DNA from 4 places in the Bradyrhizobium sp. USDA 4503 genome. Region 2 is predicted to be linked to each of the others. Evidence: riboswitches for the same ligand, from Rfam matches in the RefSeq annotation. Region 2 holds a riboswitch; each other region holds the start of a gene.

Evidence for each region. A riboswitch is a leader RNA that binds a small molecule or an ion and turns the genes downstream of it on or off. The one in region 2 is predicted to bind cobalamin.
Region 1: linked by a shared signal. The riboswitch ahead of ACVMIH_RS01345 (DUF1636 family protein) and the one ahead of ACVMIH_RS25105 (TonB-dependent receptor) in region 2 are both predicted to bind cobalamin.
Region 3: linked by a shared signal. The riboswitch ahead of metE (5-methyltetrahydropteroyltriglutamate--homocysteine S-methyltransferase) and the one ahead of ACVMIH_RS25105 (TonB-dependent receptor) in region 2 are both predicted to bind cobalamin.
Region 4: linked by a shared signal. The riboswitch ahead of ACVMIH_RS36415 (ribonucleoside-diphosphate reductase subunit alpha) and the one ahead of ACVMIH_RS25105 (TonB-dependent receptor) in region 2 are both predicted to bind cobalamin.

What each region holds. Positions count from the first base shown of each region.
Region 1 covers NZ_JBSRXS010000001.1:281,518-289,022, forward strand. Annotated here, with positions in the region: gene cbiB (adenosylcobinamide-phosphate synthase CbiB) at 1-529, shown strand, start outside; gene cobD (threonine-phosphate decarboxylase CobD) at 541-1,506, shown strand; gene ACVMIH_RS01335 (cobyric acid synthase) at 1,503-2,951, opposite strand; gene cobO (cob(I)yrinic acid a,c-diamide adenosyltransferase) at 2,963-3,616, opposite strand; cobalamin riboswitch at 3,653-3,864, shown strand; gene ACVMIH_RS01345 (DUF1636 family protein) at 3,959-4,333, shown strand; gene cobW (cobalamin biosynthesis protein CobW) at 4,330-5,364, shown strand; gene cobN (cobaltochelatase subunit CobN) at 5,364-7,505, shown strand, end outside.
Region 2 covers NZ_JBSRXS010000001.1:5,206,405-5,213,909, reverse strand. Annotated here, with positions in the region: gene ACVMIH_RS25120 (ATP-grasp domain-containing protein) at 1-782, shown strand, start outside; gene ACVMIH_RS25115 (ABC transporter substrate-binding protein) at 801-1,793, opposite strand; gene ACVMIH_RS25110 (hypothetical protein) at 2,000-2,173, opposite strand; gene ACVMIH_RS25105 (TonB-dependent receptor) at 2,286-4,550, opposite strand; cobalamin riboswitch at 4,660-4,857, opposite strand; gene ACVMIH_RS25100 (FecCD family ABC transporter permease) at 4,970-6,013, shown strand; gene ACVMIH_RS25095 (ABC transporter ATP-binding protein) at 6,010-6,783, shown strand; gene ACVMIH_RS25090 (ABC transporter substrate-binding protein) at 6,984-7,505, shown strand, end outside.
Region 3 covers NZ_JBSRXS010000001.1:8,307,724-8,315,228, reverse strand. Annotated here, with positions in the region: gene hemN (oxygen-independent coproporphyrinogen III oxidase) at 1-594, shown strand, start outside; gene ACVMIH_RS39135 (BrnA antitoxin family protein) at 771-1,088, shown strand; gene metE (5-methyltetrahydropteroyltriglutamate--homocysteine S-methyltransferase) at 1,968-4,313, opposite strand; cobalamin riboswitch at 4,413-4,613, opposite strand; gene ACVMIH_RS39125 (nodulate formation efficiency C protein) at 5,825-6,484, shown strand; gene ACVMIH_RS39120 (hypothetical protein) at 7,029-7,211, opposite strand.
Region 4 covers NZ_JBSRXS010000001.1:7,669,556-7,677,060, forward strand. Annotated here, with positions in the region: gene ACVMIH_RS36405 (hypothetical protein) at 1-2,196, opposite strand, end outside; gene ACVMIH_RS36410 (SPASM domain-containing protein) at 3,150-4,031, opposite strand; cobalamin riboswitch at 5,395-5,610, shown strand; gene ACVMIH_RS36415 (ribonucleoside-diphosphate reductase subunit alpha) at 5,708-7,505, shown strand, end outside.

The DNA of each region.
Region 1 (7,505 bases), 4.9 Mb from region 2:
CGACGACGTCGGCATCGCGCGCGCCACCATCGAGAGCCTCGCCGAGAATGCATCCGACGGCATCGTGGCGCCGGTGTTCTGGGGCGCGCTGTTCGGCCTGCCGGGAATCCTTGGCTACAAGGCGATCAACACGCTGGACTCCATGATCGGTCATCGCACCGAGCGGCACGAAGCCTTTGGCTGGGCAGCCGCCCGGATCGACGATCTCGCCAATCTCATTCCGGCGCGGTTGACGGGTGTTCTGTTCGTGCTGCTCGCGCCGAACCGTTCGCAGGCGTGGTCATGCATGTTGCGCGATGCGCGCCGGCATCGCTCGCCGAATGCCGGCTGGCCGGAAGCTGCGATGGCCGGCGCGCTCGGCGTGCGGCTCAGCGGTCCCCGCATCTATCACGGGCACGTCGCCGATGAGCCCTGGCTGAACGAGGGGGCGCGCGATCCGGCTGCAGCTGATGTCCTCACCGGGTTGAAACTCTATCGCTACGCCATGGTGCTGTTGGCTGCGGCGTTTGTCGCCCTGGCGCGGGCGTGAAGGTGCGGCGCATGCGTGAGCACGGCGGGAACCTTGATGTCGCCCGGCAGCGCTTCGGCGGCGCCGCGGACGACTGGATCGACCTGTCGACCGGGATCAATCGGGTGCCGTATCCCTTGGTCGATGTCGAGCCGCGGCAATGGAGCGCGTTGCCGTCGCGATCCGATCTTGAATCGCTGCACGACGCTGCGCGGCAGGCCTATGTCACCAAGGCGCCGATCGTGGCGATGGGTGGTGCGCAGGCCGCGATTCAGTTGCTGCCGCATCTGGCGCTCAAGGGGCGGGCGCGGATTCTGGCGCCGACCTACAATGAATATGCCGCGGTGTTGTCGGCCGCCGGCTGGGACGTCGCCGAGGTGTCCGATCTCGCCGCGCTGGCGGGAGCGGACATCGCCGTCGTCGTCAATCCGAACAATCCCGACGGACGACGCCATGACCGGCGCGAGTTGCTGGCACTGCTGCCGCGCGTTGGCCGGCTCGTCATCGACGAGAGTTTTGCGGACGCCGTTCCTGACCTGTCCCTTGCACCGGAAGCAGGACACGCGGGGCTGCTGATCCTGCGCTCATTCGGCAAGTTCTACGGACTTGCCGGCTTGCGCCTCGGCTTCGCGATCGGCAGCGAGGCGGACGTCGCCGCGCTTGCGGCGAGGGCGGGCCCATGGCCGGTTTCGGGAGCAGCAATCGCGATCGGGCGGCGCGCGTTGCTCGATCACGACTGGGCCAAGGCCACGGCCGCGCGGCTCGCGGACGACTGCGTCAGGCTCGATGCAATAGCGCGATCGCAGGGTTGGACGCTGCTCGGTGGCACGTTGCTGTTCCGGCTCTACCAGACGGGCGATGCATTGGCTGCGCAGGAGAAACTTGCCCGTGCGCAGATCTGGTCGCGGGTCTTCCAGCAGAAACCGGGATGGCTGCGCCTCGGCTTGCCGGGAGGCGAGGCCGAGTGGTCGCGCCTTTCCGCCGTGCTGCCCGTTTAGCGCGCCAGCGCGAGCAAGCCTTCGACATCGAGATGGGTCTCGATGTGCCCGGCGAGCGCGTCGAGCGCGCTCTCGACCCTGGCGCCGTAAGTCTGATCCGCCGCGGGGATGTCGAGCTGTGCAAGGAACGCCTTGCGAAATTCGTCCGAGGCGAACAGGCCGTGCAGATAGCTGCCGTGAACGCGCCCGTCTGCGGAGACCGCGCCCTCAGCCGTACCGTCGAGTGATGCAAAGGGCCGCGCGCGATCCGGCCCGTCGGTGCGCCCGATATGGATTTCATAGGCGCTGATCGGCTGGCTGGTCGCGGCATGCACCGCGCTGGAGCGCGTCAGCGTCTTCTGTTCGGTCATGGTGGTTGCGACATCGAGCAGCCCGAGCCCGCGCGTTTCGCCGGCAGGACCTTCGATCCCATCGGGGTCGGCGACGCTGTGTCCTAGCATCTGGTATCCGCCGCACAGGCCGAGGACATGGCCGCCGCGGCGATGATGCGCGAGGAGGTCGATGTCCCAGCCCTGCGCGCGCAGGAAGGCGAGATCGCCGCGGGTCGATTTCGAGCCGGGCAGGATGACGAGCTTCGCATCACCCGGGATGGCTTCGCCCGGACGTACCATCACGAGATCGACGCCGGGCTCGAGCTTCAGCGGATCGAGGTCGTCGAAATTGGCAATCCGCGACAGCGCAAGGAACGCGATCTTGCACTGGCCGGGCTTGCGCGCCTCGCCGAGCCCGAGCGCATCTTCGGCCGGAAGTTCGCCGGCGCGGACGAACCAGGGCAGCACGCCAAAGCCGCGCCACGCCGTGCGTTCTTCGATCAGGCGATAGCCGTCGTCGAACAATGTCGGATCGCCGCGGAATTTGTTGATGACAAAGCCCTGGATCATCGCGGCATCATCAGGGTCGATCACCGTCTTGATGCCGACGAGCTGCGCGATCACGCCGCCGCGGTCGATGTCGCCGACCAGCACCACGGGCACGTCTGCTTTGCGCGCAAATCCCATATTGGCGATATCGGCTTTGCGTAAGTTGACCTCGGCGGGACTGCCGGCGCCCTCGACCAGCACCAGATCGGCGCGCTGCTTCAGGCGCGCAAAACTCTCCAGCACCGCGCCCATCAGCGATGGTTTCATGCCGGCATATTCGCGCGCGCGTGCGGTGGCGATCCGTTTGCCGTGCACGATGACCTGGGCGCCGACATCGGTCTCGGGCTTCAGCAGCACCGGGTTCATGTCGGTGTGCGGCTCGACGCCGGCGGCGAGCGCCTGCAACGCCTGCGCGCGGCCGATCTCGCCGCCATCGACGGTCACGGCGGCGTTGTTCGACATGTTCTGCGGCTTGAACGGCAGCACGCGCAGGCCGCGCCGTCTGGCGGCGCGGGCGAGGCCGGCGACGATGAGCGATTTGCCCACGTCCGAGCCGGCTCCCTGGATCATCAATGCGCGCGCCATCGTGATGCCCGTCAGAACTCGACGCCCGGCTGGGCCTTGATGCCGGAGCGGAACGGATGCTTTACCAGCGTCATCTCGGTGACGAGATCGGCAATCTCGATCAGCTCCTCCTTGGCGTTGCGCCCGGTGAGCACGACATGGGTCATCGGCGGCTTCGACGTGGTCAGGAAGTCGACGACATCGGCGATCGCGAGGTAGTCGTAGCGTAGCGCGATGTTGATCTCGTCGAGCACGACCATGCGCAGGCTCGGGTCTGCGATCAGCTGCTTGGCCTTTTCCCAGCCGGCTTGCGCTGCCGCGATGTCGCGGGCGCGATCCTGCGTCTCCCAGGTAAAGCCTTCGCCCATGGCGTGAAATTGACAGAGATCGCCGAAATGCCCGGTGAGCAGGCGGCGCTCGCCGGTATCCCAGGCGCCCTTGATGAACTGCACCACGGCGCAGGGAAAGCCGTGCGCCACACAGCGCACGATCATGCCGAACGCGGAGGACGATTTTCCTTTGCCGGCGCCGGTATGAACGATGATCAGGCCCTTTTCACCGCTCTTGGTCGCCATGATGCGGTCGCGGGCGGCCTTCTTTTTCGCCATCTTGTCCGCGTGGCGCGCATCCGGCGAAAGATCGGTGCCGACGGCGCCGTCTTCAGCGTCCTTTCCATCAGAAGTCATCACATTCCTTCGGCTTGACAAGTGCGAGGCTTGGACGAATGGTGGTCCTGCGTTGGTTCCTGTCCTACGACAGGCGAAGAGGGAATGCGATAGGGCTCCGCTAAATCGGGCCCGAAGCGCAGCCGCCCCCGCGACCGTGACCGGAGAGATGCCCAAGCCACTGATTCCATACGGAGTCGGGAAGGTGGGCATCGAAGGGTAAAACCTGCTCCGCAAGCCGGGAGACCTGCCAACGCAGCATGTTGTGAAACCGGCGGACGGGGTGTTCCGCGACGGGGAACGAACCTATCCAAAATCGGTTCGTGTGCCTCATCGCTTCCCGCTGTCAATCCAGGAAGGGCGATGAGCGTTACACTTCATGTCTGCATCACCTGCCGCGCCGGCCAGACGCCGGCGGAAGGTGAGCTCGCGCCCGGTGCACGCCTGCATGCCGCGCTTGTCGAGGCCGGCGTGCCTGATGACGTCAATCTGGTTCCCGTCGCATGCCTGTCGGCCTGCAGCCAGGGTTGCTCGGTCGCGCTCAGCGCGCCGGGGCGCTGGTCCTATGTCTACGGCCGACTGTCCGCTGATAATGCCGCGGATGTGATCGCCGGTGCCTCCGCCTATGCGGCGGCGCCCGACGGCATCGTGCCGTGGCGCAGCCGTCCGGAAATCTTCCGCAAGCAATCGCTCGCCCGCATTCCACCTCTTCCCGTCGTGCCGGAGGCCGCAGAATGACCACGCTCGCCAAAATTCCGGTCACCGTCGTGACCGGCTTTCTCGGCTCCGGCAAGACGACACTGATCCAGCATCTGATCCGCAATGCCAACGGCAAGAAGCTCGCGGTACTGGTCAACGAATTCGGCAGCGAAGGCGTCGACGGCGACATCCTGAAGTCGTGCGCCGACGCCAATTGTCCGGCCGAGAACATCGTCGAGCTCGCCAATGGCTGCATCTGCTGCACCGTCGCCGACGATTTCATCCCGGCGATGGAGCAGTTGCTGGCGCGGAACGTGAAGCCCGATCACATCGTGATCGAAACTTCCGGGCTCGCGCTGCCGAAGCCGCTGCTGAAAGCGTTCGACTGGCCGGAGATCCGTTCGCGGATCACGGTCGACGGCGTGATCGCGCTAGCCGACGCCGAGGCCGTCGCCGCCGGCCGTTTTGCGCCTGATCCGGCCGCGGTGGATGCGCAGCGTGCAGCGGACGACAATCTCGACCACGAGACGCCGCTGTCGGAAGTGTTCGAGGACCAGATCGCCTGTGCCGATATCGTGCTGCTGACCAAGGCGGATCTCGCCGGGGCGGAGGGGATCAAGGCAGCGAAAGCGGTGATCGCGGCCGAGATGCCGCGCGAGGTGCCGATGTTGCCCGTCGTCGACGGCACGATCGACGCGCGCGTGATCCTCGGGCTCGGGGCGGCGGCGGAAAGCGATCTCGCGGCGCGGCCGTCGCATCACGATGGCGAGGAGGAACACGAGCACGACGATTTCAATTCCGTCGTGATCGATCTTCCGGAAGTTTCGGATGTCGACGCGCTGGTCGCCTCGATCAAGGGGCTGGCGCGCGAGCAGAACGTGCTGCGCGCCAAGGGCTACATCGCGGTCGAAGGCAAGCCGATGCGGCTGTTGGTGCAATCGGTCGGCGAGCGGGTGCGGCATCAGTTCGACATGCCCTGGGGTGCCCGGGCACGGCAGTCGAAGCTCGTCGTGATCGGCGAACATGCCGACATCGATGAAGCCGCGATCAGGGCACGGCTTGGTGTCTGATGCACGTCGTCTTCCGCGAGAGTCGCGGCCTTGAGGAGACCGCGACGCCAAGGGACCTCGGCCAGGATCCGGCCGATCTCGTGGTGTTGTCGTTTTCCGACAGCGATCTTGCTGCCTTCGCGGCCGGCTGGCGGCGCGGCCGTGCTGCGCTGCCGTCGCTGCGGCTCGCCAATCTCGCGGAGCTGCGCCATCCGCTGTCGGTCGATACCTATATCGAGCGGACGCTCTCGCACGCCCGCGGCATTCTGGTGCGGCTGATCGGCGGCGAGCCCTATTGGTCATACGGGCTGGCCGCGGTGCATCGGCTGGCGAAGGAGCGCGGCATCGCCCTGGTCGTGCTGCCGGCGGATGGCCGCGACGATTTGCGGCTCGATGAATTCTCGACCTTGCCGGTCTCGACGCTGCGCCGTCTGAAGGTGCTGTGCGACAAGGGCGGCCCGGTTGCCGCGCAGGCCGTGATCGCGCAACTGGCGCTGGCGTCCGGACTCTATGCCGGGCCGGTGGTCGGCGAGATCGATCTTCCCGAGATCGGCGTCTACGATTCCCGGCGCGGTGCCATCACGGCGTTGCCGGCACCGGACGGCCGGCCGCGCGTGCTGGTGACGTTTTATCGTTCCTACCTCGCGGCCGGCGATACGGCGCCGGTCGATGCATTGATCGATGCATTGCGTGAGAGGGGCTTTGATGCTCATGGCGTGTTCGTCACTTCGCTGAAGGCTGCGGGCGTGGCCGATTGGCTGCGCGTTCAGCTTGCGCAATGCGCTCCAGCGGCCATCGTCAATGCGACCGCGTTTTCCGCGGCCGGTGACGACGGCACGACGCCGTTCGACGCTGCATCATGCCCGGTGTTCCAGGTCGCGCTGTCGACCGCGCGGCGCGAGGATTGGGCCTTGTCGCTCCGCGGGCTCTCGCCCGGCGATCTCGCGATGCATGTGGTGCTGCCGGAGGTCGACGGCCGCCTGTTCACAGGAGTCGTGAGCTTCAAATCGCCTGGTGAGCGCGATCTTGAGCTGCAATTCGCGCATCTTGCGCATCGGCCGGATGCCGAGCGCGTCGCTGCAATTGCCGCACGCGTGGCCGCCTGGCATCGGCTTGCCAGCAAGCCGGCACAGGAGAAGCGGCTCGCGCTGGTGCTCTCGAACTATCCCGGCCGTCCACATCAGGTCGCGCATGCCGTCGGCCTCGATGCGCTTGCCTCGGTCGGGGCGATGCTGGCTGATCTCGCGGGCGCGGGATTTGACCTTGAGCCGGTGGAGTCACTGGGCGACATTCTTTTGCGCAGGAATTTGACGTGGAACGTCGCCGACTATCGTGCGGCGCTTTCCGGCCTTCCCGAGCTGCTGCAGGACGATCTCAGCCGCGCATGGGGCGCGCCGGAGGATGATCCGGATTGCCGTGACGGCGCATTTCATTTCGCTGCGATCTGCTGCGGCAAATCGGTCATTGCCGTTCAGCCGGAGCGCGGTGAGGTAGGGCAGCGCGACGCCGACTATCACGATCTCGCGCGCACGCCGCGCCACGCCTATGTCGCGTTCTATCTGTGGCTCAGGCAGCAGGCCATCGATGCCGTCGTCCACATCGGCGCGCACGGAACGCTGGAATGGCTGCCCGGCAAGTCGGTTGCGCTGTCGCCCGCATGCTGGCCGGAGGCGCTGATCGGCGATCTGCCTGTTGTCTATCCCTTCATCGTCAACGATCCCGGCGAGGCGGCGCAGGCCAAGCGCCGGATCGGTGCCGTGACGATCGGTCATCTGCCGCCGCCACTGGCACAGGCCGCGGTCCCCAAAGGCTTGCGCAATCTTGAGCGCTTGCTCGATGAGTATTCGACCGCCGATGGTCTCGATCCGGCGCGGCGGCAGCGCCTGATCGCCGCGATCCGCGACGAAGCGCGCATCGCCGGGCTGGAGGACGATCTCGGTCTCGCCGCGTCGGTCTCCGCGGCCGAGGCCATTCCGCAGATCGATCGTTTCGTCTGCGACCTCAAGGAAAGCCAGTTCGGCGACGGCCTGCATGTGTTCGGGCAGGGCGCTTGCGGTGAGGCGGAGAAGGAGGCGTTGCTTGGTGCGCTCGCCGGCCGGCGTGTTGCGCCGGGGCCGTCGGGCTCGCCCTATCGCGGGCGCAGCGACGTGCTCCCGACCGGG
Region 2 (7,505 bases):
TCAAAACGTCGGTCGGCACCGCCAGCCGCGGTGTCTGGTTCGTGCGCGACGCTGGTGATCTCAATCGCGCGCTCTACGACCTCGAATCCTCAGGCGATTTTGCCGGCGAGGTGCTGGCGCAGGATCTGGTCACCGGCACGGTCGAGAAGGCGCAGTCGGTGTTCTGCCACGGCACGCTCGTCGGCTTCCATGCCTACCGCCAGATTGCGGCCGGTGTCGGCGGCGGCGAGGCGATCAAGGAGAGCGTGAGCCGGCCGGCGATCCGCGCCGGCCTCGAGACCATCGGCGCGCATCTTGGTTGGCACGGTGCGCTCTCGGTCGACGTCATCATGCCGCTCGACAGCGCGACGCCGCTGCTGATCGACTGCAACCCACGGCTGGTCGAGCCGATGAACGCCTTTCAGTCGGGCGTCGATCTGGTCGATCTGCTGCTGCGCGTCTCGCGCGGCGAAACGCCGGCGCCGCTGGCCGAGGGGCGCGCCGGGGTGCGGACGCATCTGGCGATGCAGGCGCTGCTCGGCAGTGCGTCGCGCGATGGCACGCGGCGTGACCTGATCCGGGAATGCGGCCGCATCGCCGCGGGCGAAGGGCACTATCGGGGAAGCAGCGAAGAGCTGACGCCGGTGCGGCTCGACTGGCTCAGCGCCGTGCCGCTTGCGATGACGACAGTGCTGCTGCTGGCATCACCGCAGATCGCCTCATCGCTGGCGCGCGGCGGCTTTGGCGCGCATCTGCTCGATCGCGGCAGCATCAAGGCGATCGAGAATGGCGATTTCCGCTAGTATCCCTCCAGCGCGAATTCACCGCACGATCTTGTCTGCGCGCTTCAAGAGCTCCGGTGGAATCTCGACGCCCACGGCCTGGGCCGCCTGGAGATTGAATATCAGCTCTCGCTTGGTGACGACGCCGACTGGCAGGTCGCCCGGCTTCGCGCCCTTGAAAATCTTGTCGGCGAATGTCGCAAACTCGCGCCATGTATCGGCGACGTTGGCCCCATAAGTAATCACCCCGCCCGCGTCCGCCTGGCCGCCGGGAAACATTGCCGGCAAGCGGTTCTTGATGGCCAGTTCACCGACTCGTTTTCGATTGCTCCAGGGCACCGGCACTTCAAGGACCAGCAGCGCCTCCGCGCGCTCCTTTGCCATCCCGGCAATCGCGGCCTCCAGATCGTCCGCACCCTTGACCTTCACGATTTGCGGCTCCAGCCCCTGGGCCTTGGCTGCGGCCTCGTTGGCGCGGTCAATCGGGGCGAGCCCGCGTTCATCCGCGCCGGGGATCGTTTTATCACTGAGAATCGCAACGCGCGTGATCCCGGGGAATGCCTCCTTCAGAAGCTTGAACTGGTCGCTGGCCTGCTGCGGATCGAGGTTGGTGAGGCCTGTGACATTGCCTCCCGGTTTTTCCATCGAGGCGACAAGCTTCAACGCGACCGGATCGGTCACGATCGCAAAGATCACCGGGATCGTCGACGTGGCCTTCTGCGACGCGACCGACGCCGGGCCACCGAGTGCGAGGATGACATCCACATTCGCGCCAACCAGCTCCGAGGCGAGACCGGGAAGGCGCTCGAGCTTCGATTCGGCAAATCGCGGCTCGATGACGATGTCGCGTCCTTCGAGATAGCCGCGCTCGGCGAAGTCGCTCAGAAGGTTCTTCTTGATGGAGTCGAACAGCGGCGACGGGCTGCCGTTGACGAGGATTCCTACTTTCCTGGGGGCCTGTTGCGCATCGGACGGGTCGCACATCGACGCGATCATGCAGAAGACCGTGAGCACCGCCTTCGCAAACCTCATGGCACCGCCCCCAGCAAGGACCCAGCGTCCATGCGAAGCCTAGCATCCAGGGGGTGGGCAACCAATCCGGAAGGGTGGTCCGGCCGATGACCTCGCTGCGACCTAATGTCTGCTTGGCGACGACGAGCCGGGCTCGGTAGCTCGCGAGCTACGAGGCCGCCGCGCGCGACTGCGCGCAGGATCTGTGGATCGATATTCGCCGGGCCTCACAACGGCTCGTCATCATTGCCGTAGCGGTCGAGCTTCGGTGTGGCGATATCGCCGTCCTCGTAATAATCATCGTCCTGTAGCGCTGCGGGTGGCGGAGGTTTCTTCGCCTTGTCGTCGGTCTTGTCTTTGGTCTTCGTGCCGCCCTTGGTCTGCTTCCCGGCCTTGGCCATGCGTTTCCCCTGCGCGGGTCAAATCAGCTGCCGGAACTCTACCCCAGTTTCGGTGCGTTTGTAATGTTCGGGGACGGTGCGGCGGGGCAGACCCGCCCCACCGGTTCACGCTCTAGAACGTCGCGCCGGCCTTTACCATGTAGGTGCGGCCGGGCAGCGGATAGGCCGAGAAGCGGCCTTCGGTGAACGTGCTCGCGATGGCGTAGTCGTAATAGAGCGCGTTGAACAGGTTGTTCACGCTTAGTGACCAGAAGAAGCGGTCAACTTGCCCGCTCAGCTTGATATCGGCGGTGGCGTTGCCGGGAATCCGGCTCTGGGTGTTGGCCTGGTCGTTGTCCATGATGCGCGAGCTCCAGGCCCGCACCGTGGCGTCGAACACCAGGTAGTTCTGCCAGATATTCCAGGTGACGCCGAGATTGCCGGTGTAGCGCGACACCAGCGGCACGTCGTTGCCGGTCCAGACGCCTTCGCGGAACACCGCGCGGGTGATCGCCATGCCGCCGCGCAGGGTCACCGTATCGCTGAACTTGAGCGAGGCACTGGTTTCCGAGCCATAGCGGCGGGTGGGGTCGAGGTTGGTGTTGAAGAACAGCACCGGGTTGAAATGGATCTCGTTCTCGAGATCCATCAGATAGACGCTGGTCTGGACCTGAAACAGGTTGGTCTTGACCCGGAAGCCGCCCTCGACGTCCTGCGATGTCTGGGTCTTGAGCTGGAAATTCTGCGGGATCGGGGCGAAGGTCAGCGGATCGAACGACGGTCCGGATGCGACGCGCTCGTCGACATCGGGCGTGCGGAACGCGCGCGCCGCGCGGCCGAACACCGAGAAGGTGTCGGTCAGGCGATGCTCGGCGCCGACATGCAGGGCGTATTGCGTCTCGTTGCTGTCGAGCGGTGCCGCCTGCGTGTCGAACGCGAACGGCGCATTCGGGTCGTAGCGATCGCGCGCCGAGATGCTGGTATTCTGGACGCGCGCGCCGTAGGAGATGTCGGTCGTTGGCAACAGGCCCAGCGTATGTTGCCAATAGCCGGCCACGCTCTGCTGCTCGATATTGTAGATGTGGAACGGGTCGACGCCCTGATAGGCGCCGCGCGCCTCGCGGAAGGTCGAATCGTAATAGTCGATGCCGGTCAGGATTGTCGACGGCATGCCCAGCATCACATTCTTGACGCTGAGCCGCGGCGTCAGCGACCAGGTCTGCAGCGCGGCATCATTGTAGGTCGAAGCGAAGCTGATGGTCGGCATCGTGCCGAAGAAGCCGCTCTGCGTCTCGCGCTGCCGCCAGCCGCCGTCGACGATGAGGTCGACGCCGTTCATCAGCGTCTTGGTGAAGCCGGCGGTGACGCTGGCGGTCTGCTGGTTGGCATAGTCGAAGGGCGTCGCGGCGCCGCGGCGATCGGTGAGCAGCTCGTTCACGCCGATCGACGGATCGACCAGCCGTCCGCCGGGTAGGCCGAGCTTCTGGTCGCTGCCGGTGACGGTCAGGAAGGCGGTGAGATCAGGCGTCGTGTAGTTGATGTTGCCGACGGCGTTGCGCTGGTCGAGCGCATTGTTGACGCGGTAGCCGTCCGACTTGATGCCGTTGCCGTAGAACGAGGTGGACCACGGGCCGGAATTGAGCGCCGCGGAGACCGCGGCCATGCGGGTGTTGAACGAGCCAACTCCGGCCTCGGCCCGCATCGTCGTCGGCGGGCCGCCGACGCCGGTCTTGGTGATGATGTTGACGACGCCGCCCACCGCGTTGTCGCCGTAGAGCACCGCGCCGCTGTTGCCGCGCGTGATCTCGATGCGCTCGATCGAATCGAGCGGAATCGTGGTGAGGTCGAAGCCGGCCTTGTCGACGTCGTTGAGGCGGCGGCCGTTGAGCAGGAAAAGGGTATTGTCGGTCGCGAATGCGCCGAAGCCGCGCAGGTCGACCGACGTCTTGGCGCCGTTCGGTCCGCCATAGGGCGTTTGCAGCTGCACGCCCGGCACCTGCGCGAGGATCTCGGGTAACGACTGCACCGGCGAATGCGCGATGTCGTCGGCGGTGATCACGGCCGAGGAGGAGCCGACAATGCCGGCGAACTGGCGGCCGCCGGTGCCGCCCGTTCCGGTGGCCACGCCGGTCCCTGTCGTGCCCGATCCGGCTCCGCTGCCTGTATTGTTGCCTTGCGAGGTGCCCGGCGCCGGGCGTCGCGGCGCCGGCGCTTCGTCAGCGGCCGGCCTGGCGCGCGTGACGTTCTGGTCGCCCGGCTTGGTGACTTCGATCGCCGGCAGCTGATCGGGAGCGGGTGCCTGCTGCGCCCGCGCTGCGGAGACAAGGATCGCCGGCGCGATCATCGTCGACGCGAGCAGAAGCGCGCGGCGCCGCCGATGGAAAGGGAAGGAGAACATAAGCAAGGCCTCGGCAACGTCAGTGGCACGTCACCGCGAACCAGTCTCACCATCGTGCTCACAGCATCAGGTGAAGCTCATGCCTGTACTCCCCGACCGGCAGCATCGCGTGTGACCACGGCTGACGGCAGGTCTCCTGGCTCGCGGGTCGTTACCCTTCGTCGCCTTCCCAGGACCGAGATTCCCAGTGGCCTGTGACGAAGGATTCACCGCATACAGTTGCGGGGGCAGCCGCGGCGTTGGGGAAGTTTCCCCGTACCGCATTCCCTTTTCATCTCATGAAAGAACCGTCATGTTCATCTAGGGTTCGGCCGGGTAGCAAAGTCAATCCGGCGGAAGTCGGGCGGCGGCCGCGCGGCCACGGTTTTTGTCGAGTGTCGCTTGTCTGCCACGGCGATCGCTGTAAGAGCATGGATCCGATGAGCGCGCAGGATTTTGCCTTGGCGGCCGAGGTCGCGGCGCGGCGCCGGTGGGGCGCCACGGCGGCGCTGCTCGCGCTCGTGGTCCTGCTGTGTGTGTTCTCGCTCGGCATCGGGCCGGTGCGGCTGTCGCCGCTCGCGGTGATCGAGGCGCTGTTCGGCGGCGGCAGCGATGTGGCGCAGGTGATCGTGCGCGAGATCCGCCTGCCGCGCACCATCCTGGCATTTGCGATCGGCGGCATTCTCGGGCTGTCCGGTGCGGCGCTGCAAGGGCTGCTGCGCAATCCGCTGGCCTCGCCGTCGCTATTCGGCGCGCCGCAATCGGCGGCGTTCGGCGCGGTGCTGGTGATCGCGCTGGGCCTCGCCGATGTGCGCTCCTACGCGCTGCCGGTGGTGGCGATCATCGCCGCCTTCGGCTCGGTGTTCGCGCTGCTTGCGATCGCCGGCCGCAATGCCGGGCTGTTGATCCTGATCCTCGCTGGGCTCGCGATCTCGAGCTTTGCGGGAGCCGCGACCGCACTGGTGATGAATCTCTCGAGCAATCCGTTTGTGGTGCTGGAGATCGCGTTCTGGCTGCTCGGCTCGCTGGAGGACCGCAGCTTCCAGCACGTGGCGCTGGCGCTGCCCTTCATCGTCGCGGGCGCCGCCATCCTGCTCAGCCAGGCGAGCGCCTTCCGCGCGCTGACGCTTGGCGAGGAGGCGGCGCAGAGCCTCGGCGTCGACGTCGGGCGGTTGCGGCTCTTCGTGATCACGGGCGTGGCGCTTGGCGTCGGCGGCGCGGTCGCAGTCACCGGCACGATCGGCTTCATCGGCCTGGTTGCGCCGCATCTGATGCGTCCCGTGATCGGTCACGATCCGGCGCGGCTCTTGGTGCCCAGTGCGCTCACCGGCTCGGCGTTGCTGCTCGCGGCCGACATCGCGGTGCGCATCATTCCCTCGACCTCCGACATCAAGGTCGGCGTGCTGACCTCGATCATCGGCGTGCCGTTCTTCCTCTATCTGATCATGCGCGAACGCCGCGCGCTCGGCGGAGGCGTGGCATGACGCTGCTCTCCGCCGCCGCTCTCAATGCCTCGCTCGGCAGCCGCAAGGTGCTGCACGATGTCTCGCTGTCGTTGCCATCGGGCCATCTGGTCGCGCTGGTCGGGCCGAACGGCGCCGGCAAGACCACGCTGCTGCGCGCACTCTCCGGGCTGATTCCGTCGGGCGGCGAGATCCGGATCGGCGGCGATCCGCTGGCGTCGCTGCCGCTGCGCGAGCGTGCGAAACGTTTTGCCTACCTGCCGCAGGGGCACATGGTGCACTGGCCGCTGCCGGCGCGCGACATCGTCGCGCTCGGCCGCTATCCGCACGGCGCGACCGATCCGGCGCGGCTGTCGCAGACGGATATGGAGGCGGTGCTGCGCGCGATGCAGGCGGTCGACGTCACTGAGTTCAGCGATCGCCGCGTCACCGAACTCTCCGGCGGCGAGCGCAGCCGCGTCGCGCTGGCCCGGGTGCTCGCGGTGGAGGCGCCGGTGATCCTCGCCGACGAGCCGACCGCCTCGCTCGATCCACGCCACCAGATCGACGTGATGCAGAAGCTGCGCAACGTCGCCGATGCCGGTGTGCTGGTGATCGTGGTGACGCATGACCTGGGACTCGCCGCGCGCTTTGCCGATCATGTGCTGGTGCTCGCGGAGGGGCGGCTGGCAGCGCAAGGCGCGCCCGTCGAGGCACTGTCGGAGAGCGTCCTCGCCAGCGTGTTCCGGGTCAGCGCCTATCGCGCCGAATTTCAGCGCGAAGCCGTCATCGTGCCGTGGGCGGACGTCTGATGTGGCCACGGCCTCACCACAAGCTCAGTTCACCTCTCCCGCTTACGGGGGAGGTCGCTGCGCTCGACGAGCGCAGCGGGTGGGGGCTCTCTCCACGATATGGCTCGCGGCGAAACCCCCACCCCACCCCTCCCCCGCAAGCGGGAGAGGGGGCGCACCTTCAGCGTGGCAGCCATCTCGCTTCGCTTCATCTTGGTGCGGTGGTCGCGATACTGCTGTGGCTTATTTCCGCCGGCGCCGCGTTCGCCGCCGGACCGCGCATCGTCTCGATGAATGTCTGCAGCGACCAGCTCGTGCTGTCGCTGGCCGATCCGGACCAGATTATCGGCCTCAGCCGCTTCTCGCGCGATGCCTGGCAATCCTGGGCCGCGGAGAAGGCGCGAAACTTTCCGCGCCTGTCCGGCGAGGCCGAGGACGTGCTGCTGCTCAAGCCCGACCTCGTCGTGGTCAGCCTGTTCGACAAGCGCGCGACCCGCGATCTGTTGAAGGCCCACGGGCTGCACCTCGTCGAATTCACCGTGCCGCGCACGCTGGACGAGGTGAAGGACCAGATTCGCGCGATGGGCGATGTGGTGCAGCATCCCGATCGCGCGGAGGCCGAGATCGCGCGCCTCGATGCGACGATCGCGCATGCGCGGGCGGCGGCAAGCGCGCATCATTACCGCGTGCTGCCGCTGGAGCGGCGCGGCTTTGTCTCGGGCGACCATAGCCTGGTCAGCTCG
Region 3 (7,505 bases), 3.1 Mb from region 2:
TCCACTCTGCCCGACAGCGTCGAACGCTACCTCCAATCCGAAATGGTAGCCGACACTTTGGTTGACGCAGGGTATGTACGCGTGGGCATCGATCACTTCGCTCTGCCGCACGACAATCTCGCTGCGGCCGCGAAGCACGGCAGGTTGCGGCGCAATTTCCAGGGGTACACGGACGATTGCGCGGACGCCCTTATTGGCCTCGGTGCCAGCGCCATCGGCCGCCTGCAACAGGGCTTCGTCGCGAACGCTGTCTCGACCAGGGATTACCTCGCCCGCCTCACGGAGGATCGGCTCGCGACCGCGAGGGGCTATTCACTGACCGATGACGATCGCTACCGGGCGGAGATCATCGAGCGAATTATGTGCGACATGACAATCGATCTCTCCGAGACGTCTCGCCGTCACGGAAGGGATCCGGAGTCGGCCGTTGTCGATCGGCCCAGACTCGACAGCCTTATCGCAGATGGCGTCGTCGTGGTTGACAATGGCCGGCTTTCACTAGCCGATGGCGCCCAGTTCCTCGTCCGGAGCGTCGCCTCGGCGTTCGACGCTCACCTTCCTCGGTGCGGGGCTACGCACAGTCGGGCGGTCTGATCCTCGAGGACAAGCGGGTTCACCTGCCTAACAATCCCGCACTTCGGTCTGGACGAATCTATATACACGTCGTATGTACAACACGCTTACAACCGATCGTAGATCGGATCGTGTCCGTGGGCTCGACTCGGCGCAAGGCTAGGCTCCGGGCACTTCAGCAGCTCGCGCGAGGAAGAATGAAGAAAGAGAGAACCATAAGGAGAAGATGGGGCGATCGCCGAAGTGGCAAGTCTGACTGGGCTCGTATTGACGCACTCACGGACGCAGAGGTCGAGACCGCTATGGAGAAAGATACCGATTGGCAGGACTTCAAGGAAATTGATTGGTCCGATGCGGTGCTGGTAGTCCCGCCAAAGAAGAAGGCTATTTCCATTCGCGTCGACGAGGACGTACTCGACTTCTTCAAGGGCGAAGGCGAAGGCTATCAACGGCGCATCAATGCCGTGCTGCGGTCCTACATGCAGCAAAAGACGAAACCGACGAACCGCGCGTGATGCGCAATGCTTGGCCGAGCCGCAGGATATATGGACTGCGACAGTCAAGAATGCGTTCACAGGCTACCAGCCCGCATAACGCTTTACTCAGCATAAGCTCTGCGATCGCTTGCGATGCGTCGAACAGGTCGCTTCCCGAACCCGACACCGGTGAGCCGGCTTATGCCTCGGGCCAGAACCGATGTCACGACTGAGGAGCCGGCCCGATTTGGCATCCCGCCACTTTCACGCTTGTGTTACACCAGCGTCGATCCGCTCCTCGAACCCAAACAGAGCCTCGAGCCGAAACTCGGCTATTGAGTGGAACCGGACACCGCCGACCCGAGCAGTACTCGAGTCAATAACAACCAACTTGTACTGGCTGTGCTCAACGGTTCCTTCGCGTCTTCCCGTATAGTCACGCTGATCGAGCGGCCGCAAAGCGCCGCCGATTGCACATGGGCTCGGCCGAGATTCGACCGTGGGGCGTCACCGCCCTCATTGCTCGAGTCGATGAACCGTTGTGAAAGTGCTCATCAGCGACAAACCTTAGTGTAGTTTTCCAATACTCGATTACACCGGACGCATACGACGGCATAATTGAGCTTCACTGAGCCGTGCTTTAAGTTCGGCTTCAGATTTTCGGCGAATGTCCTCGCCGGTGATCGGACCATCGGCTGTCCTCCCTCCGCCGATGGAAGTCGGCGATGCGTCAGCGTCGCTCCTCTCAGACTTGACTTTCGCCCGGCCTGCTAGACGCGGCCGGGCTTTTTTATGTTCATCCAAAGCTCCGTCCAGACGATCGAGAGCGCAAGTGAATAAAAACCGGATCAGCTTCCGCGAGGAGAGAGAGAGAGAGAGGAGAGAGAGAGAGAGAGAGAGAGAGAGCCAAGTGCAGGATCAATAGCGTGGCCGATCGGATGCCGCGCGCAGTTCGCGGGCGGCGGCGACCATGTTGATCAGCGCCGGGTGAACCTCCTCCCATTTGCGCGTCTTCAGACCACAGTCCGGATTGACCCAGAGCTGCGAATCCTGCAACCGCTTCCGGGCCAACGCCATCAGTTCCTTCATTTCCCCTACCTCGGGAACGCGCGGAGAATGGATGTCGTACACGCCCGGCCCGATTTGGTTTGGATATTTGTAGTTCCTGAACGCGTCGAGCAGTTCCATCTTCGAGCGCGACGTTTCGATCGAGATGACATCCGCGTCCATTGCAGCAATCGCATCGATGATGTCATTGAACTCCGAGTAGCACATATGCGTATGAATCTGCGTTCGATCAGCGACGCCCGATGAGCAGATGCGGAAGCTATCCCCGGCCCACTCAAGATAGGCCGCCCACTCCGATCGACGCAAAGGTAATCCTTCGCGGAGTGCAGCTTCGTCGATCTGAATCATGGTCGCACCGGCTGTCTCGAGATCGCGGACTTCGTCTCGGATCGCGAGCGCAATCTGGCGGCAGACCTCGCCTCTTGGAATATCGTCGCGAACAAACGACCAGTTCAATATCGTTACTGGTCCGGTCAACATTGCCTTCACCGGCTTATTGGTCAGTGATTGCGCGTAGCGCCACCAGTTGACGGTGATCGGCTTGGGCCGCAAGACATCACCGAACAAGATCGGTGGCCGGACACAACGCGAACCATAGGATTGCACCCAGCCGTTCCTGGTAAATGCGAAGCCGGCAAGTTGCTCGCCGAAGTACTGCACCATATCATTGCGTTCAAACTCGCCGTGTACGAGAACGTCCAGACCGATTTCCTCTTGCCAACGTATAGCGCGCGCGGTCTCCTCCTTAAGGAATTTGTCATATTGCTCGTCGCTCATCGCGCCTCGCGCATGTGCCGCACGGGCATTACGGACCTCTGCGGTCTGCGGGAACGATCCGATGGTCGTGGTAGGAAAAGCCGGTAGTGCGAAGCGCTTGCGTTGGATTTCGGCACGACGGAGAAATGGGCTGGCGCGCCGGCGCATGGCTTGGTCGATAGCCCTCATCCGCACAGCGAGATTGGCATCACAGATCTTCGGTGATGTTCGGCGGACGGTCGCGGCACGTTGCGATTCCGCAAGAGCTTCCGCAACGTTCTGGTCACCTGCGAGCGCTCGCGCCAGGATCGCAAGCTCACGCATCTTCTGAACCGAGAAAGCAAGCCAGCTCTTAACATCGGAATCAAGCCCGGTCTCGAGTTCAACATCGACCGGCACATGAAGCAGCGAGCAGGATGGGGCGATCTGGACACGGTCCCTGCCTAGCTTCGCAATGGCGGGATCCAGCTGCTGGTGGAGCCCCGACAGATCCGACCGCCACACATTTCGTCCGTCGATGACACCAAGCGACATGACGAGATCGCGCCGGCAGGCGGCAATAATCCGCTCCAATAGCTTCGGCGCGCGAACTAGATCCACATGCAGTCCGGCAACGGGCATGTTCAAGGCGGTATCCAGATTGTCGCCGAGATCGCCAAAATAGCTGGCGACCATGATCTTGACGTCCGGGGCCTCCGTGGTGAGCCGGTCATAGGCGTGCAGCAAAGATTTTCGCGAATCCTCATCCAGATCAAGGACCAGGCAGGGCTCGTCGAACTGAACCCAGTTTGCCCCCCGCTTGGCTAGTTCCTGCAGAACCTCGATATAGACCGGTATGAGGTCATCCAGGAGCGACAGTGGCTGGAACGCAGGATCAGCACTCTTGCCAAGCTTTAGGAATGTGACCGGCCCGATCAGGACAGGGCGGGTCTGAAACCCAAGGGCCTTGGCTTCCTCATACTCCTCGACAGGCTTGCGAGAGGACAGGCGGAACGTCTGTCCCCGATGAAATTCCGGAACCATGTAGTGGTAGTTGGTGTCGAACCACTTGGTCATCTCCTGCGCGGGAGCGCCAAATCCGCGCGATCCGTGACCGCAACTCGCATCCTGCCGGTCGCATTGCGAACCGCGGGCCATGTCGAAGTAAGTCTTGAGCGAAACCGGTTCGGTTTTCGAGGCGTAGATTTCCGGAATAGCACCAACCATGACACTGGTGTCGAGCACCTGGTCGTACAACGAGAAATCGTTCGACGGAATGACAGTGACACCGAGGGAGTTTTGGCGAGCCCAGTTTGCGGCACGCAGGCCAGCTGCATCCTCGAGCAATCGCTGTTCGCTGATTGCGCCGGACCAGTAGCTTTCGAGCGCGCGTTTGAGCTCGCGCCTTGGACCGATCCGTGGCGTTCCGAGCGTGGCAACCGGAAGGGAGAGAAGAGACATAGCGTTAACCCCATATTTGGGGGCAAAGGCCATGGCGGACGCAGGCAGGATCGCTCGAGCGGCGACTGCTTGGCGCACCACCGGGACACCCCGCCCGTGGACGTGTATATTGTCGAGGCAGGTCTCCTGGCTTGCGGGTCATCGCTGCTGCCCGGCCTTCCCGAAGCCGCACGGGCTTCAGTGACTTTGTTGGACAGCGGCTCGCCGCTCACAGTTGCGGGGGCAGCGCCGGCATTTCACCGGCTTCCCTCTTAGCTCCGGATCAAGCGCGACCGGAGAACCTCGACGACTTGGATTATCGGCAAGATGCCTCTACCGTCAACCTATCAGATCAATCCCTTACGTTGATGCCGCCACATCGGCTACATGAATGACCAATCACTTCGACCACGATAAGAGTCTCACGGTCTGCCTTGGCGATAATGGTTGAGCACGCATACCGATCCGCCTCAACAGAGGCAGGGGAGGCTCTCGCAATGAGAATGGCTATTTGGCGTGCCCTCGGCATCATCGCTGTGCCAGCCTTGCGGACGGCCGTTCATAAGCCGAACCCTTAGACAGATGCTCTGAGCCTGTTGAGCACTTCAAGGCGAAGCTAGTGCGACTCCATCGTTGCCTGCTTGCGGCTCGACACGACCGGATGGAAGCGTAGCTTCTCCAATCATGAAGAGGAACGACACGACCGATCGATCACAGCCGATGAGTATCACCGCGCCTGCGTAAGGCCCAACGCACGACGTCGTATCATTGGCCTGTCTGAAGACCCTGCACTGCCGCCGATTCCAGATCCCGGCGCTGAGGATCGGCTTCGCAACTCCGCGGACATCAAGTGCAAGTGAACCCGGCTGAGGCTGCTAGGGCACTTCCGCAGCGCCCCATCGCCGAGCGATCAATGGCGACAAAAGCGTTCCCGATTGTCATCAGGAACTTGGCAGCGAGCGTTCGCCTGCGCTTCGTCCGGTGCGAGGAGAAAGAACACCAAGGCCGATCAGCAGAATGGGAACATTGGAACGAGCGCAGGTCGGAAAGTCGACAAAGACAACAGGAATCCAGCGCGAATTGCCGGTTATTTCCTGGCACGAAGAATGCAAACCCTCAATTGCCCGGGCTTCTCCTCCTGGGCTGGTCCAGCACAGCAAATTGAGGCTGTGGCTGGCCCACTGAAGTTAGCGGCGCGTGACATAGAGGGGACAGCGCCTGCTCGCGCGGGACATCAGCGGGCGCCCGCGTCACGTTGCCGCTAACTTCTTTCAATCGCGCATAACATTGAAGGCGCCCGCTTGGAATCAACGTGCGGATGAGAACCAGATGGTCCGGCGGTTATGAAGAAAATATCTGCAAGAGGTGTGCTTTGGTTTAGTCTCTGTCAATCGCTAATCTGCCTGGTTGGCCTGGCTGCGACGAGCAATAGTGTGCGCGCGGACGAGAGCGCTCTCGTCGAAAGAGTCAAGTCAACGTGGCGAGCGCAAGACGGTGAGACAATAGAACATATTGTCTCCAACGTTTCGAAAGTGGCGCAGTTCGTCCCTGGAAACTGGGGAGTTGCCGAAGGAATTGACGGAACTGAATACGTATATCTTTCTTGGACCAGGCATCACGATAATAAATCAGACGAACACTACGTTATTACCTGGAAGATCGGGACCGATGGGAAGATTGAGGTTGCGTCTCCGTATGCAAAGCCGATCGAATTGGGCTGGCGCGCCCTCGCGCTTTCGCTGATCGCCAGTGAAGCCACCGATGGCGAAAAAAACGCAAATCTTCGCTTTCTGCATAATCCGGTCAATTTCAACTTTGTGACGACCGCGCAAGGCAAGCTCGGAACTCTTCTGCGGCACGGCCGCTGCCATATCATCGAACCCGTTGTCGTGGATTACGCAACGGGGGGGAATGGCAAGCCGACCGAGAAAGAGGATCGGTGGCGCGTTCTGCTATTGGTAAACTGTAATATACCAGGCCCTCGCCATTTCACCCATAACGGGGTCATCACCTTTGAGAAGCGCGAAGGACAAGATTGGGAGCCACAATCCTTCCTTGCCAAGCGTATCGCGGCCTTTCCTCCTGGCTCGTGGTTCGATCACATGGAGCCAAATGAACTGGAAGCGATAGAGAGGGCGCGAAAGGCCTCGGCAAATGATCGCAGAGGGCAAGACGGCAGCGCTACTCATTGAGCGCTGAGCGCCTCGGGCCCGACAGCAAGGCACATGCGCTGAAAACGCTCGCGCGTCCTGCCAGGCCTCAGCGAGGCTGAGCGTCTCTCACGGCCTGCAGCCCCGCCATGGAAAAATCAGGTAGCACGATAGCTCTCGGCCTTTTGTGCCAGGAGCAGCGCTCAGCGAGCGGCGGCGTACCAGTTTGGGAGAGCTAGGTCGACCGCGCCGCACGCAACGCAGTGAGAGGACACAATCTGCGCTGCTGCTAACTCGCCATCCCATTCTTCCCGGGACTAGGCGTTGAGATGCTGAGGCCAGTCCCGATCGGGCGTGCGCGCAGCGCATCGCGTGACCAATAGGCACCCGCAGGAGCGTGAGCACAGCGACGCCAAAGGCGGCACGCGGGAGCGAGTGCGGCGACGAGACCGGTTAAGAGGGACCCCGGGAACGGGGCAGTGATAGCGACGCCGTCATACTTCATGACGGCGGGCCCCTTTCCCGAGTGCCCCCGGCGAGGAGCTCCGCAGCCTTGTGCGAGGGATCGAAGAGCGAAGAGGAAGATCTAGATTTCCTCGCGCACATTCGTCTGCGCGTCACAGATCTTGATTTGAAGCATGGGAAAACGCTTCTCTAGTTCTGCTCCACCTGCCCTGGCGCCGTCTCTGGTTGCGAATTCGGCCTTGAGTCGGCCGTCCACTTCAAGCGCGTAACAAGAGAGCGGCAATTCGCGGGTGGCTGCAACCATTTCAATCCCATTGTGCAGTGAGGTGATTAACAGCAACGGGTAGCGTGAGTCGGCTGGACCCTGCCAGAACTAATTGCCGCCGTGCTATGATTGCCAGCACCTGTTATGGATTGATTTGTCGCACTGGATGCCATCAAGATTGCCGCTCGCAATAAGGGAGCCTTTCCGCTTATCCCGTGCAATGACGATAAAGCCAGCCATCAACGTAGCTGTCCATCCCTATCGCAACGCTCACCCTCTTACCGAGCTTCCCGCTCTCTTCCGTTCGAGTATCGAAAGCCAATCTAACGTTGA
Region 4 (7,505 bases), 2.5 Mb from region 2:
GAGCATGTCGATCACGAGAGGCGAAGCCTCTCGGGGGCCGTGCCTCCAGTCTTGGCCGAACAACTCTCCAAGTTCAGGCACTTGCGGGGCCGGCTGATGGCTCCATGCCGAAGCCGCAGACGGAAGTGGAAGGTTTGGCCCCGGTGCCGAAGGGGCGTCCTTTCGTAATTCGAGCGTGGCGGATGGATTAAACCCGGGTACAGGGCCGCCATAGGTATGCAGGGGCGCCGTCGGCGTCGCAAGGGCAGCTTCACCCCGCAAAGCGAACCTAGGGTGGTGGATAAGTTGAACGTCGTTGGGCCCTTTCGGTCCCAATACAGCCGTGTAGCGTTCACCGGCAATCTCATAGTTCATCACCGGATATTCCGCATTAGGCAAGAAGTCCCAATTACCCAACTTAGAAAGCATCATGTCTGGAGCTGGCTGGGTGTGATGGGAAAAGTCCTTCGGCACGGCGAATGAAACATCAAACGTGTCGCCGACGGCGAGAGAGCGCAGATGAATAAGCTGAATATCATTGTGCCCTCCGGGTCCTAACACAGCAGTATAGGGTTCACCGTGAATGTCGTAGGTCTTCACCGGCTGCGTCGCGTCAGGTAACAGACCCCAATGGCTCAGTTTGGAGCGCATCATATCCGGCGCGGGCTGGTTGCCGTGGGAGAAGTCATCTGGAACGACCAAAGAAGCATCAAAGCTTTCGCTGACTGGAAGTGGCGTTGTGGCCGGGGCGGCACCGCCTTGGTCCATCATCCGTGGGAAGTACTGTTCAGAGGCAAGGTTCTGCAATCGCGGGTTCGGCGGTGAGGTTGCAGCATCGAGAAACTCTTCTCGGCCGGCACTTTCAATGGGCAGGTTGGCAGTTGACTCCAGTTCCCGCAAAAACTCCGGCACAATAAGATCGTCCGCGACCAGGAAGCCCTCCAGATCCGCGGCTTCGAAAAGCTGTTTCTGGGCTATGCTTTGCACGGGCGAAGGGACGACCAGATTCACCCGCGACGCCGGTTCCGGTGCATCGAAGGCCATCCCCGGCAGCAAATCATCTCGATCGATGCCATGGAAAAGCGCCGCTTGGTCGGCGCTTTGCAGGTTCGAATGGGAGGCTGCGCTCATCGTTCGCCAAAGCGCCGATTGATCGTAGGGTGCGGCTGCCATCAGGCTCTCGCGATCCGTAGCATCGAAAAGCTCTTCCTGAGCAAAACTCTGTACGGACGAGAAAGCGGGGGCGCGCATTCCCTGCCAAAGTAACGGTGCATCGAAGCCGGAGACCGCAAGCTCTCCGCTCCGCGCCGCGTTGTCGAAAAGCACATCCTGCGCGACACTTTGTAGGGGAGAATGAGCGGCCAAATCCATTTCACCCCAAACCTGCGGAGCATTGAGATTGCCAGCCAGCAATACGCCCTGATCCGCAGCATTCTCCAAAAGCTGGTTCTCGACAGTCAGCATGGACGAACGCGCGGCCGGCTGAGTTGGCGGATGCGAGCCACCTCCTTGTCCTTCTAAATTGTCCTGCCTGACGCCCGCGCGATAGTCGCGGAGTCTGTTCAAAGCGTAGCGGAGTATCTTGTCTTTCGGGAACAAAGTATCGGCGTGACCGCGCAACGTGTCGGCACTGAGCCTGGCAATGGACAGGGGGCGGAGAGCTGACGCCAACTTCCGGAGGCAGCTTGCGTAATTTCCGGCCGTTTTCGCGTCGATCCCTCGACCGAAGCCTGCCTCGGCGGCCTTCCTAATGAGGCGTTCGTCTTCGTTCGATGGACGGTAATGTGTCGTGATCCGAAGGGGGGCGCCAGGCTTGCGGTAGCGGCTGACAATCAACAATGCTGGGGCGATAATCTTATCGTTTGGCAGCAGCTTCTTGGCGCAATCGAGCAGCGTATCATCATCGAGGGCCGCTATTGATTTGCCATCCTTCTTCAGCGCCTCAGCCAACTTGCGAAGGCGGCGATCGTAAATGCTGATGGTTGTCGGCCCAGGCGGTGGTCCTCGCTCGAGAGCCGCACCAGACGCTGCCTGGATCAGGCGATCGTCTTCCTGAGTGACATCGTAAAGCTGACTGTGAGCATATATAGGCCCCAGCTGTTGCACATCTGCCAGCTGCTGCTCAAAGTGGGCTTGCTGCGGTTGCCGTTGTTCCACGTTTGTCTCGGACGCAGCGGGACGATTACCGGCAGGGTTGATATTGTCAAATTGGTTCATGGTCGCGTCTCCGCTTGCATCGGTCTCGGCGCCTCGGTACTAGCGGTGGCTGTCCAAAACCTGACGTGGCCCCCAAGCAAGACAGAGAATGACAGCGAACAAGGGCGGCACCCAAGGCGATGCTGAGTGTTCGCGTCGCGAAAAGGAGAGCGCAGGATGACAAATCCTTCAACTGAGGTTCGAACTGAAATGCGATGCGAGGACCTCGATCCAACGCTCAGCTCGCGATCGCGAGGATCCCAGGCCTGTCATCGTGATGATCGGTCTGCCATTGGCCGAGTTCGCGATTGATGAGAGGAGAGCGTATCGCTCCTTCAGCCAGATAATCCCTCCCCCCATGAGAACGGTCGTCGGCCAATACTGTTTGCGCTATGAGCGTCCTATTGAGCGGAAGATCAGCGTAAATGTCGCAGTTGATTCTGCGGCAGCATCTCACGATGCGCAGGTGATGACCTTCCGGGGAACGAGTTGTCGGATGCCCACATCGCACGGTTTGTGGGAGCTGACGGCACCGGCGCCGCCGTGTGCGGGTTTTCTTGGGACGATCCGCAAGTCGATGTCGTTGTGATCGATCGTGGATGGAATATTCTGTAGCTATTCACCTTGCTGAATTGCAAGCGCAACGTTGGTCGCGTCAAGGCGGGCATGTGGGGCAGGCCCGTTACGCTCTCTTGTACTCTCGAAACTTCCATTGGAGAGCGGTGTTGAATTACTGAACACGGCAAGGGCTTTTGGATCAATCGAGAGGCACGAGATCAACCGCGAGGCCGAATCGTTCGTCATCCTGCCGGAAAAGCATCTACCACCTCCAGTCGCACCAGTTGAACATAGGCGATCCTCGGGGCTCTCTTACGGGCGGGCCCCGGCTCGTGCATTTCGCCGAAGCGCGCTCTGATCCGCCTTCTGGCACTAGTCCAGCTGGTGCGGCGAGCTTCCATTGGTATCGCCATTCCTCACAGCGCGCGGGCAGGGGCCCTACAGCATTCCGGCTCCGGTTTGGCAAATTCACACGTCCTGCAAAGTAGAAAGCCATCCGTACCGTTCATGCGGTCGGCGATTTCGCTAAAGATCCGGCCTTCGAACAGATCTTCGTACTCGTCGCGCAAAAGATTCCCAATGACATGACGCCGCTCAAAATCCATGCAGCACAAAGTAACATCGCCGTTTGGAAGAAGGACATTCCGATGTTGCTGTTTCCCATTGCATGTCAGAGTGCCGGCGATCGGCTGCCGCGGGGTGATCATTTTCGGATCTATATGTCCTCGCCTGCTACTCAGCGGCCGCAAGCGTTGCAGCTTTTTGGCGGGGATTACATCGGCTAGATCAGGATGGATTTTACCCAGGATCACAAATTGAATCGAGGGAATGTTTGCCTCAATCAGTCGGCGCATGACATTGATGTAGTTTTTTCCGACGAGGCGGCTGTTCATATAAGTGCCATCGTCGGGAACGTGCACGACGAAAGTCTTGAATCGGAGCATTTGCAGGCGTCGAACGTCAGTCCTGTTCATTCCAACAAGGGTCGTGAAGATCCGGACGTCGTGGCCGCGTGCGTGAGCATGCTCAACCATCGTGCTGCAATGCGGATGCAACCAGGGTTCCGAATATCCGGAAAAACTAATGCCAGTAGCTGTCGGTACGCGTGAGAGACATTGCTTGAAATCCTGAACACCCAGATGCTTGGCTTGGGATACGGGCCTTTGGCGATCTGCAAACTTGTCCTGGGAGCAATAAGAACATCTGACGATGCAGCCGGTGGTCGTGGTTATCTCCAATACCCGATGGCCGGGCTCAACCACACGCAACTCTTGTAAGACCCTAGGGTATGCCGTCATGTATCTGGTCCTTTCAGGTGCCGGAGCAGGCAATTGCCGCAGATCGAGCGCAGCTAACGCAGCGTCGCGCCTTGCCTGAAACGATCGCAACCGGAGTTTGGACGTTGGGCCAGATGCCTTGAATGAAGCCCGTGCCTTGCCACGCTGGTTTCGACAACAGGGTACAGGAGGACCCGTACGGCGCTCCTCTCTCTGGGTGTCGATTGCCGCCTACCACCATGTCTGCGCCTAGCATCCTCCTCTCCTCCAGAAACACGTCAGCTCGACAGCTCTTAATGTTGTCGAGGAGAGCCGCAAATCGGGCTCCGGGAGGTGCTCGATCCTGAGGACCACATCATCTCCGTGTCGCCGGACCGGGCAGTCAATCGCCGACATGGGACCGCCCAGAGGCGACATACGTTGTTCCGATCGGGTCCGAAATGCCAAGCTTGTTTGCCAAACAGTCGTGGCTTGCGCCGAATCCTGCAACATGACGTCGGGTACGATTCAAGCGCGTCGGGCGTGATCCAGCACGGCCCTGGAGGCTTTCGCGTGTTGCGAAGAGTGCTCTGGGTCGCGATGAGAGGCGCGAACGATCCGGAAATCCTGATGGACGCGGCCGAGTAGGACCAACCTGACTTCTTTGGGCACCGAACAGTAGGCGAGGCCTTTATCGGCAGATCGCGAGAATGGGCCAGACAATTGGTCCGCTACAAACATGCACCGGGCACGTGCCGAATTGATCAGAAGGGCGGCGACCTAGATGCGCCGCGACCAAATCGATCTGCTATGCGCGCCGAACAGCAGCTATACTGGCTAGAAAGATATTGACCAGGCGATCTCGGTGGGACGGACCTGCTCCTTCATTGTGAGACAAGGCTTGCGCCGACGGTAAATTCACGAAGGGAGCCGGTTTCGTCGCGCTTACAGCGGCTTAGCCGCTGCGAGCTCGATGAGCTTTCGTGTTCTTCAGGGCCCTCAGCCGTTCGAGCAGCGAGATCGCGCGGGGAGCGTCGTGCGTCGAGGAGCTGACTGCGTCGGCTACGTCCATGATAGCTTTCCAGCGCCTTAGACACGATTTCATCTGGATCGTTGACGCTGATAGCTTCGAAGATCTTGAGCTGAAGATCCGCTCATACTCATCGGAACGGAAAAAACGGTCTCAGAGCCTTTGGTAGGATCTACGTTCCAGATCAGCATAGACTGATGAATGGTCGGCCGGATTTCTGGATTGATTTGCCTGAACAGCCACAGGTGGACGTGTATGGATAGCGGAACATACCGGTGCTCGGCGCCGGCCGCTCCATTCATTGACTTCGCGGTGTCCTCTTCTGAAGCTTGATGTCCCCCAAACGAGACTTGACGAATCTCGGCATGTGACGCCTAGATGTAGATCTGTCATGGTTCTTCCATCCTTTATCTTGTAGGACAGGAAGCTAAGAGGGAACCCGGTGCGCCGAACGGCTACTCCGGGGCTGCCCCCGCAACTGCAGGCGGTGAGCGGTTGTCATCATGGGCCACTGGCGCAGAAACGCGCCGGGAAGGTCGACAGCCGCAGCGACCCGCAAGCCAGGAGACCTGCCGCGACAGAACAAACGTCCTCGGGCGGGGTGCCCCGGTGGAGCGCTTGCACTGAGGGACGTTTGTCTCCCTGCAAGTCGTCCGCGGCCCCGGCTCCAAACATCGCGGGGTTGCCGATGTCGCCGTCTTTTGATTTCGATCAACAGGGTCATCTCGTTACACCATCCAGTGTGCGGGCAGCGCACGCACAGGCAGAGCTTGCCCCGCTTCAGCGGTCTGTTGCGCAGCCTCCATCGCTGGCCCCGCTGCCGCGTCCCCTCGCGCCAGCTCCAAAGCCGTCTGACCTTGCCCTTGATCGATCGCGCGACAGCCTCCTGACATCGTTCGGCAAGCTGACATTGACCGACCGTTATCTGCTCGCGGGCGAAGGCGTCCAGGACATGTTTGCGCGGGTATCGTGCGCGTTTGCGGACGATGTTGCACATGCTCAGCGTCTATATGATGCAATGTCCCGACTGTGGTTCATGCCGGCGACGCCGGTGCTCTCGAATGGCGGCAGCTTGCGTGGTCTACCCATTTCATGCTTCCTCAATTCGGTCTCGGATTCGCTCGAAGGTATTGTCGGCGTCTGGAACGAGAACGTCTGGCTTGCCTCCAACGGCGGCGGCATCGGTACCTACTGGGGGAATGTTCGCTCGATCGGCGAGAAGGTGAAGGGCGGTGTCACCTCGGGCATCATCCCGTTTATCCACGTCATGGACGGCCTGACGCTGGCGATCAGTCAAGGCTCGTTGCGGCGAGGCTCGGCGGCAGTCTATCTCGATGTCCAACATCCCGAGATAGAGGAGTTCCTTGAGATCCGGAAGGCGTCCGGCGACTTCAATCGTAAGAGCCTCAACCTGCATCACGGCATCAACGTTACTGACGAATTTATGCATGCCGTGCGAGCCGGGACAGCGTTCGCGCTTCGCAGTCCAAAGACCAGCGAAATGGTTCGCGAGATCGACGCTCGCCAGCTGTGGCAACGTATCCTTGAGAACCGGCTGCAGACCGGCGAGCCTTATCTCTTGTTCATCGACACCGTGAACCGCGCCCTTCCCAAGCACCAGCGCGACCTCGGCCTCAAGGTCTCAACCTCCAATTTGTGCAGCGAAATTACCCTGCCGACCGGCATCGATCATCGCGACGAGGAGCGCACCGCGGTGTGCTGTCTCTCATCGCTCAATCTCGAGACATGGGACCGGTGGAGCGAGGAGCCGGGCTTCATCGAAGACATCATGCGTTTCCTTGACAACGTGCTCACCCACTTCATCACGGTGGCGCCGGAGGGCATGAGGCGTGCCCGCTATGCTGCCCTACGCGAGCGCTCCGTCGGCCTAGGTGTCATGGGCTTCCACTCGTTCCTTCAGGCCAAGGGCATTCCGATGGAGAGCGTCCTGGCCAAGTCGTTCAATCTGAACATGTTCCGGAAAATCCGGCGTGATGCCGACGCGGCGTCGGTGACGCTCGCTCGCGAGCGCGGCCCTTGCCCGGATGCGCTGGAACGCGGCGTGATGGCGCGATTCAGCCATAAGATCGCAATTGCGCCGACCGCCTCGATCAGCATTATCTGCGGCGGCACGAGCGCTTGCATCGAGCCAGTCCCGGCCAACATTTACACCCATAAGACATTGTCTGGCGCCATCTCGGTGCGCAATCCGCATCTCGCCAGGGTACTCACGGCCAAGGGCGCCAACACCCCGGCGATATGGCAGTCGATCATAGCGCACGAGGGATCGGTCGCTCATCTCGACATCCTCTCGGAGCACGAGAAAGCGATCTTTCGCACCGCTTTCGAGATTGATCAGCGCTGGATCATCGAGCTCGCCGCCGACCGCGCGCCGTTCATCTGCCAGAGCCAATCGATCAACCTCTATCTGGCGGCCGACGTCGATAAGTGGGATCTCCATATGCTGCATTGGACGGCATGGGAGC